DNA from 2 places in the Romboutsia sp. genome. Region 1 is predicted to be linked to the other one. Evidence: riboswitches for the same ligand, from Rfam matches in the RefSeq annotation. Region 1 holds a riboswitch; the other holds the start of a gene.
What was found. A riboswitch is a leader RNA that binds a small molecule or an ion and turns the genes downstream of it on or off. The one in region 1 is predicted to bind S-adenosylmethionine.
Positions count from the first base shown of each region.

Region 1 (7,976 bases):
AAATATGAGCCTTATAGGTTTTGTTAGAGGAAATAGAATGAATATTTATTCAGAGTAATTAAAATGTATTATGGACAAACTTACTAGTAAGAATTAGTAGGAGGAATTTTTATGATACAATCTATGTTTGAAAATAAGAAAATAAAAGTAGAATATATAGAGAAATATATAAGTGAAGCCACAAATATAACATATATTTTTAGAATATGTATAAAAGACTTTGATACGCCTACATTAAATATAGAGTATGATGCTATTGAAGAAATAATATCTAAAACATATATAGAAAATGATGAACTAGCAAATATACCTAAAAGTCATGTTGTATATAAGATGTTTAGCTTAATTGAGTATGAAGTAATTGAAATTATACGATTTATAATAAAACATTAATAAAAAAGGTAATATTATTTTAAATGAGTATTTTGTTAAGTACTCATTTTTATTTTTGTAATAAAACATAATAGAAAATAAAAATAGACAACCAAAAAAGAAGCTATAAGCTTCTTTTTCTTGAAATAAAAATATATATTAAATATAATTATATTCTATTTACGTTTTCAGCTTGAGGTCCTCTAGCTCCTTGAGTTATCTCAAAGCTAACCTTTTCGCCTTCTTCTAAAGTTTTGTATCCATCACCTTGTATAGCTGAGAAATGTACGAAAACATCTTCTCCACCGTCTACTGATATGAATCCAAATCCTTTTTCACTGTTAAACCATTTTACTATTCCGTTTTTCATTATAAAAAACCTCCGTGTATTTAAAAATCCAAACCTATTAACTAAGCTTGTGAAATAATTATAACTTAAAAAGATCAAAAAAACAAGTAGTAGATCAAAAAAAAATCAGAAAAACTGAAAATTAAAAACGACAATTTTTGTAAAAATTAATTTATAAATATTTAAATTAATAGATTTAATTTATGGAGTATATAACATACTAAATTGAATTTAAAATTAAAGTGATTTATGGTAAGAATTAATAAAATCAAATAAAAATTTATTAGTAATATAAAATACATTCTCTTGGAAACATAAATATATCTAATCGAAGGTGTTTTTTTATTTAGACACAATATATAGTATTTTATTTGAAAAATATACAATATATTGTGTTGAGATAGAAAATGTGGGTATAAATTGAAAATGAAAGACAATAAAGAAAATTGGAGTGTAAAATCATGAAAATAATAAAAAGAGATGGAACTAAAGAGATATTTGATAAAAATAAAATATTTAATGCGGTTTATAAATCTACAATAAATAGTAAATTTAGTATAGATGAAGAGTTAGCTAAATCTATAGCTTTGAATATAGAGAACAAAGTTAATTCTTCTGAGAAAGAAATAAGTGTAGAAGAGATACAAGATATGGTAGAACTATTATTAATGGAATCGAATAGAAAAGATGTGGCTAAAAAATACATTCTATATAGAGAAAAGAGATCAGATTTAAGAAAATCTAAATGGCAAATGGATGAGTTACAAAAATCTATTTGGAGTAACAAATATCAATACAATCATGAAAACTTTAATGAGTGGTTAGAAAGAATATCAGGTGGAAATAAAAAGATAGAAAAATTAATAAGAGAACGAAAATTCTTATTTGCAGGAAGAATACTAGCTAATAGAGGGCTGCCTAAAGATGGTATAAAAGTAACTTACTCTAATTGTTATGTACTACAACCACCAGAGGATAATTTAGAATCTATATTTGATACAGCAAAATATTTAGCAAAAACATTTAGTTATGGTGGAGGTGTAGGAATTGATATATCAAATCTTAGACCAAAAGGTTCAAGAGTACATAATTCTGCTAAAAGCACAACTGGAGCAGTGTCATTTATGGATCTTTACTCAATGACTACAGGACTTATAGGACAAAGAGGAAGAAGAGGAGCACTTATGATATCTATGGATGTAAATCATCCTGACATCGAAGAATTCATAGACATAAAAACAGATTTAGAAAAGGTAACGAAAGCTAATCTATCAGTTAGAATAAATGATGAATTTATGAATGCAGTAGAAAATAAAGAAATTTATGAGTGTAAATTTGAAATAAAAGATACTAATGAAGTCATAATAAAAGAAGTAGACGCTTACAAATTATTTATGAAGTTTATAACTAATAACTGGGATTTTGCAGAACCTGGAATATTATTTTGGGATAATATAGAAAAAAGTCATTTATTAAGTGAGGATAAAGACTTCAAATATGCGGGAGTAAATCCTTGTGCTGAAGAACCATTACCAGAGGGTGGAAGTTGTTTATTAGGTTCTATAAATTTAGGAGAATTCATAGTTGAGCCATTTACGGAAAGCGCAATATTTGATATCGAAAAATTTAAGTCATGTGTATCAGACTGTGTTATAGGTTTGAATGAAGTATTAGAAGAAGGGCTTAGCTTACATCCTCTAGAATTACAAAGGGAAACTGTATCAAAATATAGACAAATAGGGCTAGGTGTTATGGGTATAGCGGATATGCTTATAAAGCTAAGTATAAGATATGGTAGTGAAAAATCTATAAATTTATGCGAGAAAATATCAAAAATAATGCTTAATGAAGCAGTAAAACAATCAGCATTATTAGCCAAAGAACTAGGAACATATGAAAAATATAATAAAGAAGCTGTTTTAAGTTCAAAATTCTTTATAAATAATATAGATGAAGATGTTAAGGAAATAGTAGCAAAATATGGTCTAAGAAATTCACAAATACTTACGATACCTCCAACTGGTTCAATATCAACAATGTTAGGTATAAGTGGAGGGATTGAGCCAATGTTTAATACCTCATATACAAGAAAAACAGAAACACTACATGACAAAGATGTATATTACAAAGTATATACGCCTATAGTTTCTCAGTATATGAATATAAATGAGATAGAAAATGAAGAAAATTTACCAGATATATTTGTAACTGCAATGAATTTAAAACCGAGTGAAAGAATTCAAATGCAAAAAGCATGGCAAAAAAATATAGATGCATCAATATCTTCTACAATAAATCTTCCTCATGAAGTTACAGTGGAAGAAGTCTATGATATATATGTACAAGCTTGGAAAAATCAATTAAAAGGAATAACTATATATAGAGATGGATGCCAAAGAAATGGCATACTTTTAAATGAAAAGCCTAAAAAAGCTAAAAAAGATAATTTATATGAAGAAAATAATACAAATGTAGAAGATGAGATATCTACAACTATCCATGAGGTAGAAAATTTTGTATGCCCAGAGTGTAAAAATGAATCAGTAATACCTACAGGTGGATGTGGAATATGCCTACAATGTGGATATAGTAAGTGTAATTAATATAAAATTAAAAGTTAATCAGATATGCAGAAAGTCTAGAGTGAAAGCTCTAGACTTTTTGTATATAATTTATATTTTAGAGAGATGTAAGTATAAGCTTAGCACTTTTAGAATTTAGCATATCTCTAATTTTTTGACGATGACTTAAGAACTTTGAATATAAGTCTTCGGATGGTTTTGGATCACCATAAACTCTCCAACACTTTGTATTGTGAAATTTATAATTTCCATATCCCATAAAACCAACGACATCTTTAAGTGGATAACCTAGAAAAATTCCTATTTCATCAGGGAAGTTATGACCTTCTAGTTTTTCAATTAAATGGTCTAAACAAGAATTAACATCCACTACATTTTGATATCCTAAAAATTTCAAGAAGTTTTGTATTTTTATATTGTCAAGTTGAGTAGCTAAAGATTCTTTATTTACAAATAAGATTTTTAAGCCTTTTTCTTTTTTATCTATAACTATAAATTCAACTTTAGAACATAGGCTAAAATGATTTTTTATATCGTTTAATTTAATTTCTTTGTTAATATCAAATCTAGGGATATTAAGTATTTCAGAAGGCTTAGAACCCATAAGTACTGGACCAAGTAATTCTAGAAGCCATTTTATATATGATGAATTTATTTTATTTTTACAAGAATAACAGCTCATAATTATTTCTCCTTATTGATAATGATTATTAATATAATTAAATTATACATGTAATGATAATCGATATCAACTAAAAAATATAATAAAATTTTTGAATTTACAAATACTATTATAGTTAAGATTAATAAATATAAGTTAATATACTTATATAACTAAAATTCAAAAGATAAAATAGGAGGAAAACAAGAATATGAAATCTAAAAAAGTACTAACAATAGGAATGTCTTTAGCAATAGCAATGGGAGCAACAGCGTGTACTAAAAAAGAAGTAGTACCAAAAACAACAGCACCAAATAAAACAACAACAGCTCAAAGTGGTCAAGAAAAGGTTGCTTTAGATGAGAATTATGCAAAACAGTATTCAGAGTATTATGGAAATTACAGTACGACTTTAAAAAATTATGAACTTTACTCAACTCCAGAAAGTTTAACTGAATATTATAAGACGAATAAATATCCAGGAAATGAAAAACATCTAGAAAATGTAAAAGCAGCATATAAAGATAGCAGAGATAAGATGCAAACTTTTGTTAACTCACTAAAAAATGATGTAAAAACAAAAGATCCTGACTTAAAGAAAATGAATGATAATTTAATAGCAGAAGGTGAAAAAACAATAGCAGATATAGATGCCAATATAAAAAAATTAGATGCAATTCCAAAGGATGCAATGGCTAAGCCACAAGCCGAATTTATAAAAATAGTTAATGAAGCTACAACAGTTAAAGATCAAACTAAGAGTGATTTTACAAAAATGCTTGAAGATATGAATAAGAAGTTAAATATAGCACCTAATAAAACGAATAAATAAGAAAATTTAAAAAAATAAGAAAAATGATTGACAAATATTACAGTGATGTATACTATATAAAATATAGAAAATAAAAAAAGTTAAAAAATAAAAATTAAATACTTCCTTATCAAGAGAGGTGGAGGGACTGGCCCTATGAAACCCGGCAACCAGTATATATTTATATACATTGGTGCTAAATCCTGCAGCTAATTAGCTGAAAGATGGGTATAAATTGCTTATAAAGCCTAAGTTTATACTTAGGCTTTTATTGTATTTAAAATAAGATATAAGTATTTAACTATGTTTTAAATTGGAAGTAACGGGGGAGGAAGATTATATGATTAGTATTAAAAATGTGAGTAAGTATTATGGAAATACGAAGGTATTAAAAGATGTAAATATTAAGATTGCAGAAGGCGAAATATTTGGAATAATAGGTCATAGTGGTGCTGGAAAGTCAACACTACTTAGATGTATAAATGGATTAGAAGATTATAAAGAAGGAAGCGTCCTAGTAGGAATAGAAGAAGTAAAATCTTTAAATGAAAAAAAGTTAAGAATACTAAGAAAAGATTTAGGAATGATATTCCAAAATTTTTCATTACTTGAGAGAAAAACAGTATTTGAAAATGTAGCATTGCCGCTAGAATGTTTCAAATATTCAAATGAAGAAATAAATAAAAGAGTTTTAGAACTATTAGATTTAGTAGGAATAATTGATAAAAAAGATGATAAACCAAGAAATTTAAGTGGTGGTCAAAAACAAAGGGTAGCAATAGCGAGAGCCTTAGCTCTAAATCCGAAAGTACTTCTTTGTGATGAAGCAACATCAGCTCTAGATCCTAATACTACAAAATCAATACTATCATTACTTCAAGATATAAATAAAAAATTAAATATTACTATAATAATGGTAACTCATCAGATGGAAGTAATAAAGCAAATATGTACTAAAGTTGCAATAATGGAAAATGGAGAAGTTTTAGAAATTGGTGATACAGAAGAGATATTTTTACAAAATACAAAGGGACTTAGAAAGTTAATAGGAGAAGAAAATATAGTTCTACCTAGTGGAAGCAATATAAAAATATTATTTCCAAAAGAAATTTCAAATAACACCCTAATAACAAATATGGCGAGAGAGTTAGATATAGATTTTTCAATAGTATTTGGTAGATTAGAAAAATTTAGAGAAGATATATTAGGTTCTCTTATTATAAATACACATGAGGAAAATAATCGAAAAGTTAAAAATTACTTAAATAGTAAAAATATAAGATGGGAGGAGATTGCAAATGACTAGCTTAAGTGAATTTGTAAATAAAATTTTACTAGAGGCATTATTAGAAACATTATATATGATAACAGTACCTGCAATATTAGCCACAATAATAGGATTTGTATTAGCAATAATATTAGTAGTTACAAAGGAAGATGGGCTAAAACCTAATAATAGTATAAATAAATCATTAGGCTTTATAGTAAATACCATTAGAAGTTTTCCTTTTATGATACTTATAGTCGTTTTAATACCACTTACAAGAATTATAGTTGGAACAAGTATAGGAGAAACAGCGACAATAGTTCCTATAACAATTGGTTCAGCACCATTTATAGCAAGGATAATAGAAGGAGCACTTAATGAAGTTGATAAAGGTTTAATAGAAGCTGCTAAATCATTTGGAGCTACTAAGAGCCAAATTATATTTAAAGTTATGATAAAAGAAGCTATGCCATCAATTGTATCAGGTGTCACTTTATCTGTAATATCAATACTAGGTTACACTGCAATGGCAGGGGCAATAGGTGCTGGAGGACTTGGAAGCGTAGCACTTACTTATGGGCATCAAAGATTTGACACAGCTGTAATGATATATACTGTAATAACTCTTATAATATTAGTTCAAATAATACAAGGGCTAGGAAATTTTGCATACAATAGACTAAAATATGGGGAAAATTTAAAAGTTAAAAACCATAAAGGAAGTGTTTCAAATAATGATATTTCAGTTAAAACAAACACTGAATTAAATGAGAATGTATAAATAGTAAAAGCTTATAAAAATATTAAAAATAAATGGGGGAATTAAAAATGAAATTTAAAAAATTATTAACTTTAGCATTATCATCAGCAATATTAGTATCAGTAGTAGGATGTAGTAAGGGAACTGACGACAATAAAATAGTAGTAGGAGCATCATCAAGTCCTCACGCTGAGATATTAGAAGTAATAAAACCACAGTTAGAAGAACAAGGATATGAATTAGAAATAAAAGTATTTGACGATTATATATTACCAAATACAGCGCTAGATGAAGGTTCATTAGATGCGAATTATTTCCAACATGTACCGTATTTAGAAGAGACAATAAAAGAAAAAGGATATAAACTTACGTATACAGAGAAAGTACATTTAGAGCCAATTGGATTATATTCAGATAAAGTAAAGTCGTTAGATGAAATAAAAGAAAATTCAACAATAGCGATACCAAATGATCCTACAAATGGAGCAAGAGCACTTAAGTTACTAGCAGATAATGGTTTGATAAGCATTAAAGACGGAGAACTTATAAGTATAAAAGATATAATTGAAAATCCTAAGAATATAGAAATAAAAGAAATGAATGCAGAACAACTTCCAACAGTACTTAAAGATGTTGAAGGGGCAGTAATAAACACTAACTATGCATTAAGTGCAAAGTTAAACCCAACTAAAGATGCAATAGTAATAGAATCGAAAGATTCTCCATATTCAAATATACTGGCTGTAAGAGAAGACAATAAAGATAGTGAAAAAATAAAAATATTATCAAAAGCTTTAACTAGCAAAGAAGTAAAAGAATTTATAGAAAAAGAATACCAAGGAAGCATAATACCATCATTTTAATCGAATTAATGAGAAAGAGCATCTAAAAGATGCTTTTTTTTATGAAATTATACACTTATTAATTGATGAATAAAACAAATAATGCTACAATGTCTTTACAGATGCATATACAGTTGGTAAATAAAAACTTATAGAATAGAGAAAGTGGTGTAATTATGGGTAGAGATTTAGTTGAAAAAATACAAAAATTAAAAAGGGAAAAAAATGCAATAATACTAGCACATTATTATCAACCAGAAAATATACAGGAATTAGCTGATGCTGTAGGAGACTCTTATTACCTGAGTGAAGTAGCAAGAGACAGTAGGGAA
Region 1 is NZ_JBXKIW010000086.1:12,443-20,418, reverse strand. It holds gene fdhD (formate dehydrogenase accessory sulfurtransferase FdhD) at 1-58, shown strand, start outside; gene AC11VW_RS14060 (hypothetical protein) at 112-393, shown strand; gene AC11VW_RS14055 (cold-shock protein) at 542-742, opposite strand; gene AC11VW_RS14050 (adenosylcobalamin-dependent ribonucleoside-diphosphate reductase) at 1,183-3,324, shown strand; gene AC11VW_RS14045 (DUF3793 family protein) at 3,401-3,985, opposite strand; gene AC11VW_RS14040 (hypothetical protein) at 4,176-4,796, shown strand; SAM riboswitch class I at 4,900-5,006, shown strand; gene AC11VW_RS14035 (methionine ABC transporter ATP-binding protein) at 5,116-6,081, shown strand; gene AC11VW_RS14030 (methionine ABC transporter permease) at 6,074-6,823, shown strand; gene AC11VW_RS14025 (MetQ/NlpA family ABC transporter substrate-binding protein) at 6,871-7,665, shown strand; gene nadA (quinolinate synthase NadA) at 7,821-7,976, shown strand, end outside.

Region 2 (7,976 bases), on a different contig from region 1:
TAAAAGGAGTTGGAACGATGTCGCGAGCTGATATAGGTATAGACTTAGGGACGGCTAATGTACTTGTATACGTTAGTGGGAAAGGAATCGTACTAGAGGAGCCATCTGTTGTAGCAATAGAAAAAAGAACGAATTCTGTCTTAGCAGTAGGTGAAGAAGCTAGAAGGATGATAGGTAGAACGCCTGGTAATATAATTGCAATAAGACCACTAAGAGATGGTGTTATTTCAGATTATAATGTAACTGAAAAAATGCTGAACTATTTCATAAATAAAGTTGTAGATAAAAAAGGTTTTGGAAGATTTTTTATGCCTAGAATAATGGTATGTGTTCCAACTGGAGTTACAGAAGTAGAAAAAAGAGCTGTAGAAGAAGCTACACGCCAAGCTGGAGCTAGAGAAGTATACATTATAGAAGAGCCTATAGCAGCTGCAATTGGGGCTGGAGTAGATATATCTGAGCCAAATGGAAGTATGGTTATAGATATAGGAGGAGGTACAGCAGATATAGCTGTAATCTCTTTAGGAGGAGCTGTAGTAAGTGAATCTATAAAAATAGGTGGAGATAGATTTGATGAAGCCATAGTAAGATATATGAGAAAACAACATAATCTTCTTATCGGAGAAAGAAGTGCTGAAAAGATAAAGATAGAAATTGGTACTGCATATAAAAGAGAAGAAGAAAAAAGTATGAAAATAAGTGGTAGAAATTTAGTTACAGGATTACCAGAATCTATGACTGTAAATTCTTCAGAAATGCTAGAAGCTCTTGATGAATGTGCAGAGCAAATAGTAGTAACTGCTCTTAGAGTATTAGAAAAGACACCGCCAGAATTATCTGCAGATATAAGTGATGCAGGAATAATAATGACAGGTGGAGGTTCATTATTATACGGGCTAGATAAAAGAATAGAGGAAAGAACGGGAATTAAAGTTATAATAGCAGACGAGCCTCTATCTTGTGTAGCTAAGGGAACAGGAATTGCATTAGGTTCTTTAGACTTGCTTGAAACAGGAGGAACCTTCAAAAGAAAAAGATAGGGAGGTATTTTAATGTTAAATATAGATCAAATAAAAGAGTTAATACCACATAGATATCCATTTTTATTAGTGGATAAAGTAATAGAGTTAGAAGAAGGAAAAAGAGCAGTAGGAATAAAAAATGTTACAGCGAATGAGCCATTTTTCCAAGGTCATTTTCCAAATTATCCTATAATGCCAGGAGTTTTAATCGTTGAAGCGATGGCGCAAGTTGGATGTGTTGCGATGATGTCTATGGATGAGAATAAAGGGAAATTAGGTGTTTTTGCAGGTATTGATAAGGTTAGATTCAAAAAAGAAGTGAGACCAGGAGATACATTAACTATGGAAGTAGAAATGCTTTCTGTTAGAAGAAATATAGGAAAAGCTACAGCAAAAGCTTTTGTTGGAGAAGAACTTGCATGTACCGGTGAGCTAGTGTTTGCTCTTGTACAAAAATAAACAAAAAAGTCCTAGAAATAGGACTTTTTTGTTTATAAATTTAAAAAGTATACTTCATAAATTAGTTTTGATTAAAAGCAAGTAGCCCGCACAGCTAGTAGAAGTGTATGTAAAGATATAGTGCGAGATTATTCCTTTATACAAATAGAGAAAAAATCAAGTAGCAAGTAATAAGGATAATGAAATCATTTCTGCTAATTCTAATATAAAGCTAAGTCTTACATTATTAAACGAAAATCTATTATTTTCATCTATCTTATCTACAATTCCTACAATAGAATAATTTCCTATTTGAGGGAGTTTTTTTCCAACACCTTTTCCAGGAAGAATAGGGCCTTTTCTAATTTGTATATTACCTATACTACTTTTGGATCCTAAACAGGCATCTATAGCCAAAAAGTTTCCATTTGGATGAGTGTTTTTGATATTTTCAATAGATTCGTATATATTTAAAGCATGAATAGGGTTATCTAGCGTTCCGTAAACAGGGTATCTAAAGTCACTATTTTTTAGCATGGTTCCAACTAAAGGTCCAAGAGCATCACCTATAGCTCGATCTGTTCCTATACAAACCACAACTGTGTTCTCATCAACTAAATCTTTAAGCACTGAACTTAATGTCTGCACAACGTTTTCTTTTTTATAATTCACTTTGGCCAAATACATAGGAACACCCCCTTCAAAAGAAATATATGAAAATTTGGTCTAAAAAAGACCTATCTTAAAGTAGATAAGATATAATATGAAATTAAGTTAAGATAGGATACTATATAGTTAAAAAAGACATGTTAAAATTAAAAAGGAAGAAATCAAAAGTTAGTAATTTTAAGGGGTATATGATATTTAATGAAAAAATAAATATTTTATTAAAAAGATAAGAAATATATATTTTTTATTAAAAGGATAAAAAATTAATATTTAAATTGGTTGACATATTTTTAAAAAGGTAGTAACATATGATTTAGTAATACACAAAACGAAAAAAACTTAATAACTTTCTTGATTACCTTATCAAGAGTGGCGGAGGGATAGGCCCTGTGAAGCCCGGCAACCACCCATTAGGGAGATGGTGCTAAATCCTACAAGACTATATAGTCTTGAAAGATGAGGTTAGTTAATTAACGTATTTATATACATAATTAACCTCTTCTTGTACAAGAAGAGGTTTTTTTATGCTCAATAATAATTACTAAATAGCTACCTTATAAAGCATAGTCAAGGTTTTAAAATAGATTGGTTTCATTAAAAAATCAATTTTTCAACGTATAAGAAAAGTGAACTTATACAAAATGAAATTTAAAGTAAGAAGTACTTTATAAATTAAGGAGGAAACAAAACATGGCAAGACATTTATTTACATCGGAATCAGTAACAGAAGGGCATCCAGATAAAATCTGTGACCAAATATCAGATGCAATACTAGATGCATTATTAGAAAAAGATCCTTTATCAAGAGTAGCTTGTGAAACAACAGTTACTACAGGATTAGTATTAGTAGCAGGGGAAATAAGTACTTCTGCATATGTAGATATACCAAAATTAGTGAGATCAACAGTTGAAGAAATAGGATATACAAGAGCTAAGTTTGGATTTGATGCTAACACTTGCGCAGTTTTAACTGCTATAGATGAGCAATCAGGCGATATAGCAATGGGTGTTGATGAAGCATTAGAAAGTAGAGTTGGACAAGAAACAGAAGAAGAGATAGAAGCAATAGGAGCTGGAGATCAAGGTATAATGTTTGGATTTGCATGTAATGAAACTCCAGAATTGATGCCATTACCAATATCATTAGCACATAAATTAGCTAGAAGATTAACAGAAGTTAGAAAATCAGGATTATTAGATTACTTAAGACCAGATGGAAAAACTCAAGTTACAGTTGAATATGATGATAAAAAAATAGTTAGAGTACACACTATTCTTATATCAACTCAACATGGAGAAGATGTTGACAATGATACAATAAGAAGAGATTTAATAGAGCATGTTATAAAAGCAGTTATCCCAGCAGAATTACTTGATGAAGAAACTATAATATATATCAACCCAACAGGAAGATTCGTTATAGGAGGGCCTCAAGGAGATACAGGTCTTACAGGAAGAAAGATAATAATAGATACTTACGGTGGATACTCAAGACACGGTGGAGGGGCATTCTCAGGAAAAGATCCTACAAAGGTTGATAGATCTGCTGCATATGCTGCAAGATACGTAGCTAAAAATATAGTTGCTGCAGGACTTGCAGACAAATGTGAAATAGAATTAGCTTATGCAATAGGTGTTGCTAGACCATTATCTGTATTTATAGATACTTTTGGAACAGGAAAAGTTCCAGAAGAATTATTAGTACAATTAGTTGATAAGAACTTCGACTTAAGACCAGGTGCAATAATAAGAGATTTAGAATTAAGAAGACCTATATATAAGCAAGTAGCTGCTTACGGACACTTAGGAAGAACTGATATAGACTTACCTTGGGAAAAAACTGATAAAGCAGAATTATTAAGAAAAGAAGCATTAGGACAATAATTTAATATAGATTATATATTTAAACCCCTTAAAGTGTTAACAGGAAATGCCTGTATAATAGTACTTTAAGGGGTGATTTTATTTCCTATAAAAGGTATAATAAGTACAACTTAGGTGAACGATAGAAATATTATTTGTTGTAGGAGAATAAGTATGGAAAGAATAGAAGGAATGATAAGTGACATAGTATTTAAGAATGAAGATAATGGTTACACAATAGCTCATTTGGTAAATTCAGATAATGAAGTTGTAATTGTAGGATGTATGCCTACTCTATCTGTAGGAGAAAGTATAGAAGTTGAGGGTAAGTGGATAAATCATAAAACTTATGGGACTCAATTTGAGGTAAATAAATTTATGCCTGTAACACCATCATCATTAGAAGGTATTTATGTATATTTATCATCAGGAATGATACATGGTATAGGGGAAAAAATGGCTAAGAGGATAGTGGATAAGTTTGGAGTAAATACTTTAGATGTAATTCAAAATATGCCAGAAAAATTAAAAGAAGTAGAAGGCATAGGAAGTAAAAAGATAGATCAAATAGTAAAAAGTTATGAAGAAAATAGAGAACTTAGAAATATAATTATAGAGTTATCTCCATATGGAATTACTCCTAACTATTGTATGAAAATATATAAGAAGTATAAAAGTAAAGCCATTGAAGTTATAAATAAAAATCCATACAAACTTGCTGAAGACATAAGGGGTATAGGGTTTAAAATAGCTGATGATATAGCTAGTAAAATAGGCATAGAAAAAAATTCTAAAGATAGAGTGTCTCAAGGAATTTTATATGCTCTAAATCAATCTTTAAGTAGCGGTCATACGTATCTACCAGAAAATATTTTAATCCAAGATTCAGTGAAATTATTAGAAGTAGAATTACCCCTTGTTGAACAATGCATAATGGATTTAGCATATGATCAAAAAGTTCACATAGAGAAAATGAATGGAGCAAATCTAATATATCTAATTCCGTACTATATATCTGAAAATGGAGTCTGTAAACAAATAATAAGATTATCGCAATGTGAATTTAAAAATTTAAATATAGATATAGAAAAAGAAATTAGATTTGTAGAAGAACAAGATGATATTAAATTAGCTCAAAATCAATCGTTAGCAGTCAAAGAAGCTATAGAAAGTGGAGTAGTAATAATAACTGGTGGTCCAGGAACCGGGAAAACTACGACTATAAATACTATAATAAAAATATTCGAAAATAATGACCAAGAAGTAGTCTTAGCGGCTCCAACGGGAAGAGCAGCAAAAAGGATGAGTGAAACTTCTGATAAAGAAGCGAGAACTATACATAGATTACTAGAAATGGGATATACAACTGACAGTGATGAACTTCAATTTATGAAAAATGAGGAGGAGCCTATTAAAGCAGATGTAATAATTATAGATGAAGTATCTATGGTAGATATTTTGCTTATGTATAGTCTATTAAGAGCAATAAAACCAGGCACTAGAGTGATATTAGTTGGAGATAGTGATCAGCTTCCATCAGTAGGTGCAGGAAACGTTCTAAAAGACATGATTGATTCTGATATCATAAATGTAGTTAGATTAAATGAGATATTTAGACAAGCGCAGGAGAGTATGATAGTAGTAAATGCCCATAAAATAAATAATGGTGAACCGCTACATTTAAATTCAAAGGGAAAGGATTTTTTCTTCATCAAGAAAACAACGAATGAAGAAATACTAAAAGAGATAGTTAGCTTAGTTAATGAAAGATTACCTAAGTTTTATGATTTAGATAAACTAAAGGATATACAAATACTTGCATCAATGAGAAAAGGTGATTTAGGCGTTACCAATCTTAATACGGAACTTCAAAAATATCTTAATAAGCCCGAAAAGTTCAAAGTAGAAGAAAGTTTTCAAAAAAGGCTTTTTAGAGTCGGGGATAAGATTATGCAAATTAAAAATAATTATACTAAAAAATGGGAAAATGAAGATAAAAGTAATACCGGAGAAGGTATATACAATGGGGACATTGGATACATATACCATATAGATAAGGATAAGAGAACTATTTATGTAATTTTTGACCAAGTTAAAATAGTGGCTTATAAATATGATGAATTAGATGAACTAGACCATAGCTTTTGTACAACGATACATAAAAGCCAAGGAAGTGAGTTTCCAGTTGTAGTTATACCTATAACTTGGGCACCTCCTATGTTGCTTAGCCGTAATTTACTATATACAGCAGTAACTAGAGCTAAAAAATTAGTTGTATTAGTAGGAGATGTAAAATACTTAGAGTATATGATAAAAAATAATAGGATAAATGATAGATATTCTAATCTAGCTTACAAATTAAATAAATTTAGAGAAGAGGGGCTTTTAGTTAAGTAAATATGAAAAGTTATTTAAATGAAAAACAAGGCATATTTAAAAACATAACTAATATATTTTTAGAATTTATATATCCAGAAAATATAAGTTGCATTATATGTGACAAACCTATAAATAAAATAAATACATATTCTATGTGTAAAAATTGCTTTATGGAGTTAACTTTTATATTAGATGGATGCATTAAATGTGGAAAGCCAATAATAAATCATTCTTTAGAAAAACAGGATATAAGTGGATGTAGTTATTGCTTTGGAAAAACCTTTTACTTTGATAAAGCTATATCCTGTATAGAGTACACCGAGTTTAGTAAAAAAATTATTTTTGGATTAAAATATAATAATAAGACTTATATGAGTAGATATGTAGCTAATATAATGAAGGAAAAATTACAGATCGAAAGTATTAAGTTTGATTGTATATTGTTTGTGCCATTACATAAAAAAAGATTAAAAAAAAGAGGATTTAACCAAGCTCAAAAGATAGCTAAATATTTAGGTAAATCAATTGATTTACCAGTTATAGATAAAATAGTTAGAAAAGATTACACGAGGCGACTATATAAGCTTAGTAAACAAGAAAGAAAAGTAGAACTAAAAAATGCATTTATACTGAAAGACTCTAAATATGATTTTAAGAATAAAAATATTCTTCTAATAGATGATATATTTACAACAGGATCGACTGTAAATGAAATATCTAAATTATTAAAGCTAAATGGTGTAAATAAGGTGTTTGTTATGACATTTTTAACAAGAAGCAATGATTGCTATATTACGGAATAATTTACTATTGACATATTAGTATTAAAATATTAAACTAAATAAGTGATATTTAGGTCTGTGGTTGAAAGTCCAAGCCAGTCGCAGGCAAAGGGATCCACGTAAGTTAATGCTAAAAATTGTGTTAATGATCATGGTGCGGCTTAGAGGTAAGACCTACCGGTAAAAAATCGAGAGAGTTAGTAGTGCGGCGAACCCAAGCGAACCCTCCAGTAGGCGAGTGTGGGGTCAAAAACCAGGTCAGCTGAATATCTTAAAGTACCTTTATAGGTGCTTTTTTTATTGCAAAAAATTAAAATTATACAAATTATGTATAAATATGTGTGATTTCTATAATCAATAACATAACTAACAAAATTGTATGTAAGATAAATATAATGCATAAAAAATAAATTTTATAATAAAAATATATATAAAACGTGAGATTAAGACATTAATTAACAAATTAATAACAGATTTTGTTGACATTTGTGGACAGCTATAGATTAGAAAATAGCTTTAAATACACAAATAAAATAGTTATTAACAAATTTATCCACACTATCCACAGATGATGTGTTAATATTAATCCACATATATGATATGTGAATTAATTCAAAATTAATCTTATTTTAGTTGAATATAATAAATTATAAAAGCTAACAATAAAAACAAAGGATTATATAAATTAATGTAGAATATATTACTAAAGTATAAGAGAATTTATACTGCCATAACTGAAGGGAGATGTTCTTATGAATATAATAATATCTGGAAAACAAATGGAACTAACAGATGGAATAAAAGGTGCAATAGAAGAAAAAAT
Region 2 is NZ_JBXKIW010000017.1:3,630-11,605, reverse strand. It holds gene mreB (rod shape-determining protein MreB) at 18-1,040, shown strand; gene fabZ (3-hydroxyacyl-ACP dehydratase FabZ) at 1,053-1,481, shown strand; gene yyaC (spore protease YyaC) at 1,638-2,147, opposite strand; SAM riboswitch class I at 2,487-2,592, shown strand; gene metK (methionine adenosyltransferase) at 2,820-4,013, shown strand; gene recD2 (SF1B family DNA helicase RecD2) at 4,167-6,389, shown strand; gene AC11VW_RS02045 (ComF family protein) at 6,392-7,174, shown strand; gene hpf (ribosome hibernation-promoting factor, HPF/YfiA family) at 7,906-7,976, shown strand, end outside.
Region 2: another riboswitch for S-adenosylmethionine. It lies ahead of metK (methionine adenosyltransferase); the one in region 1 lies ahead of AC11VW_RS14035 (methionine ABC transporter ATP-binding protein).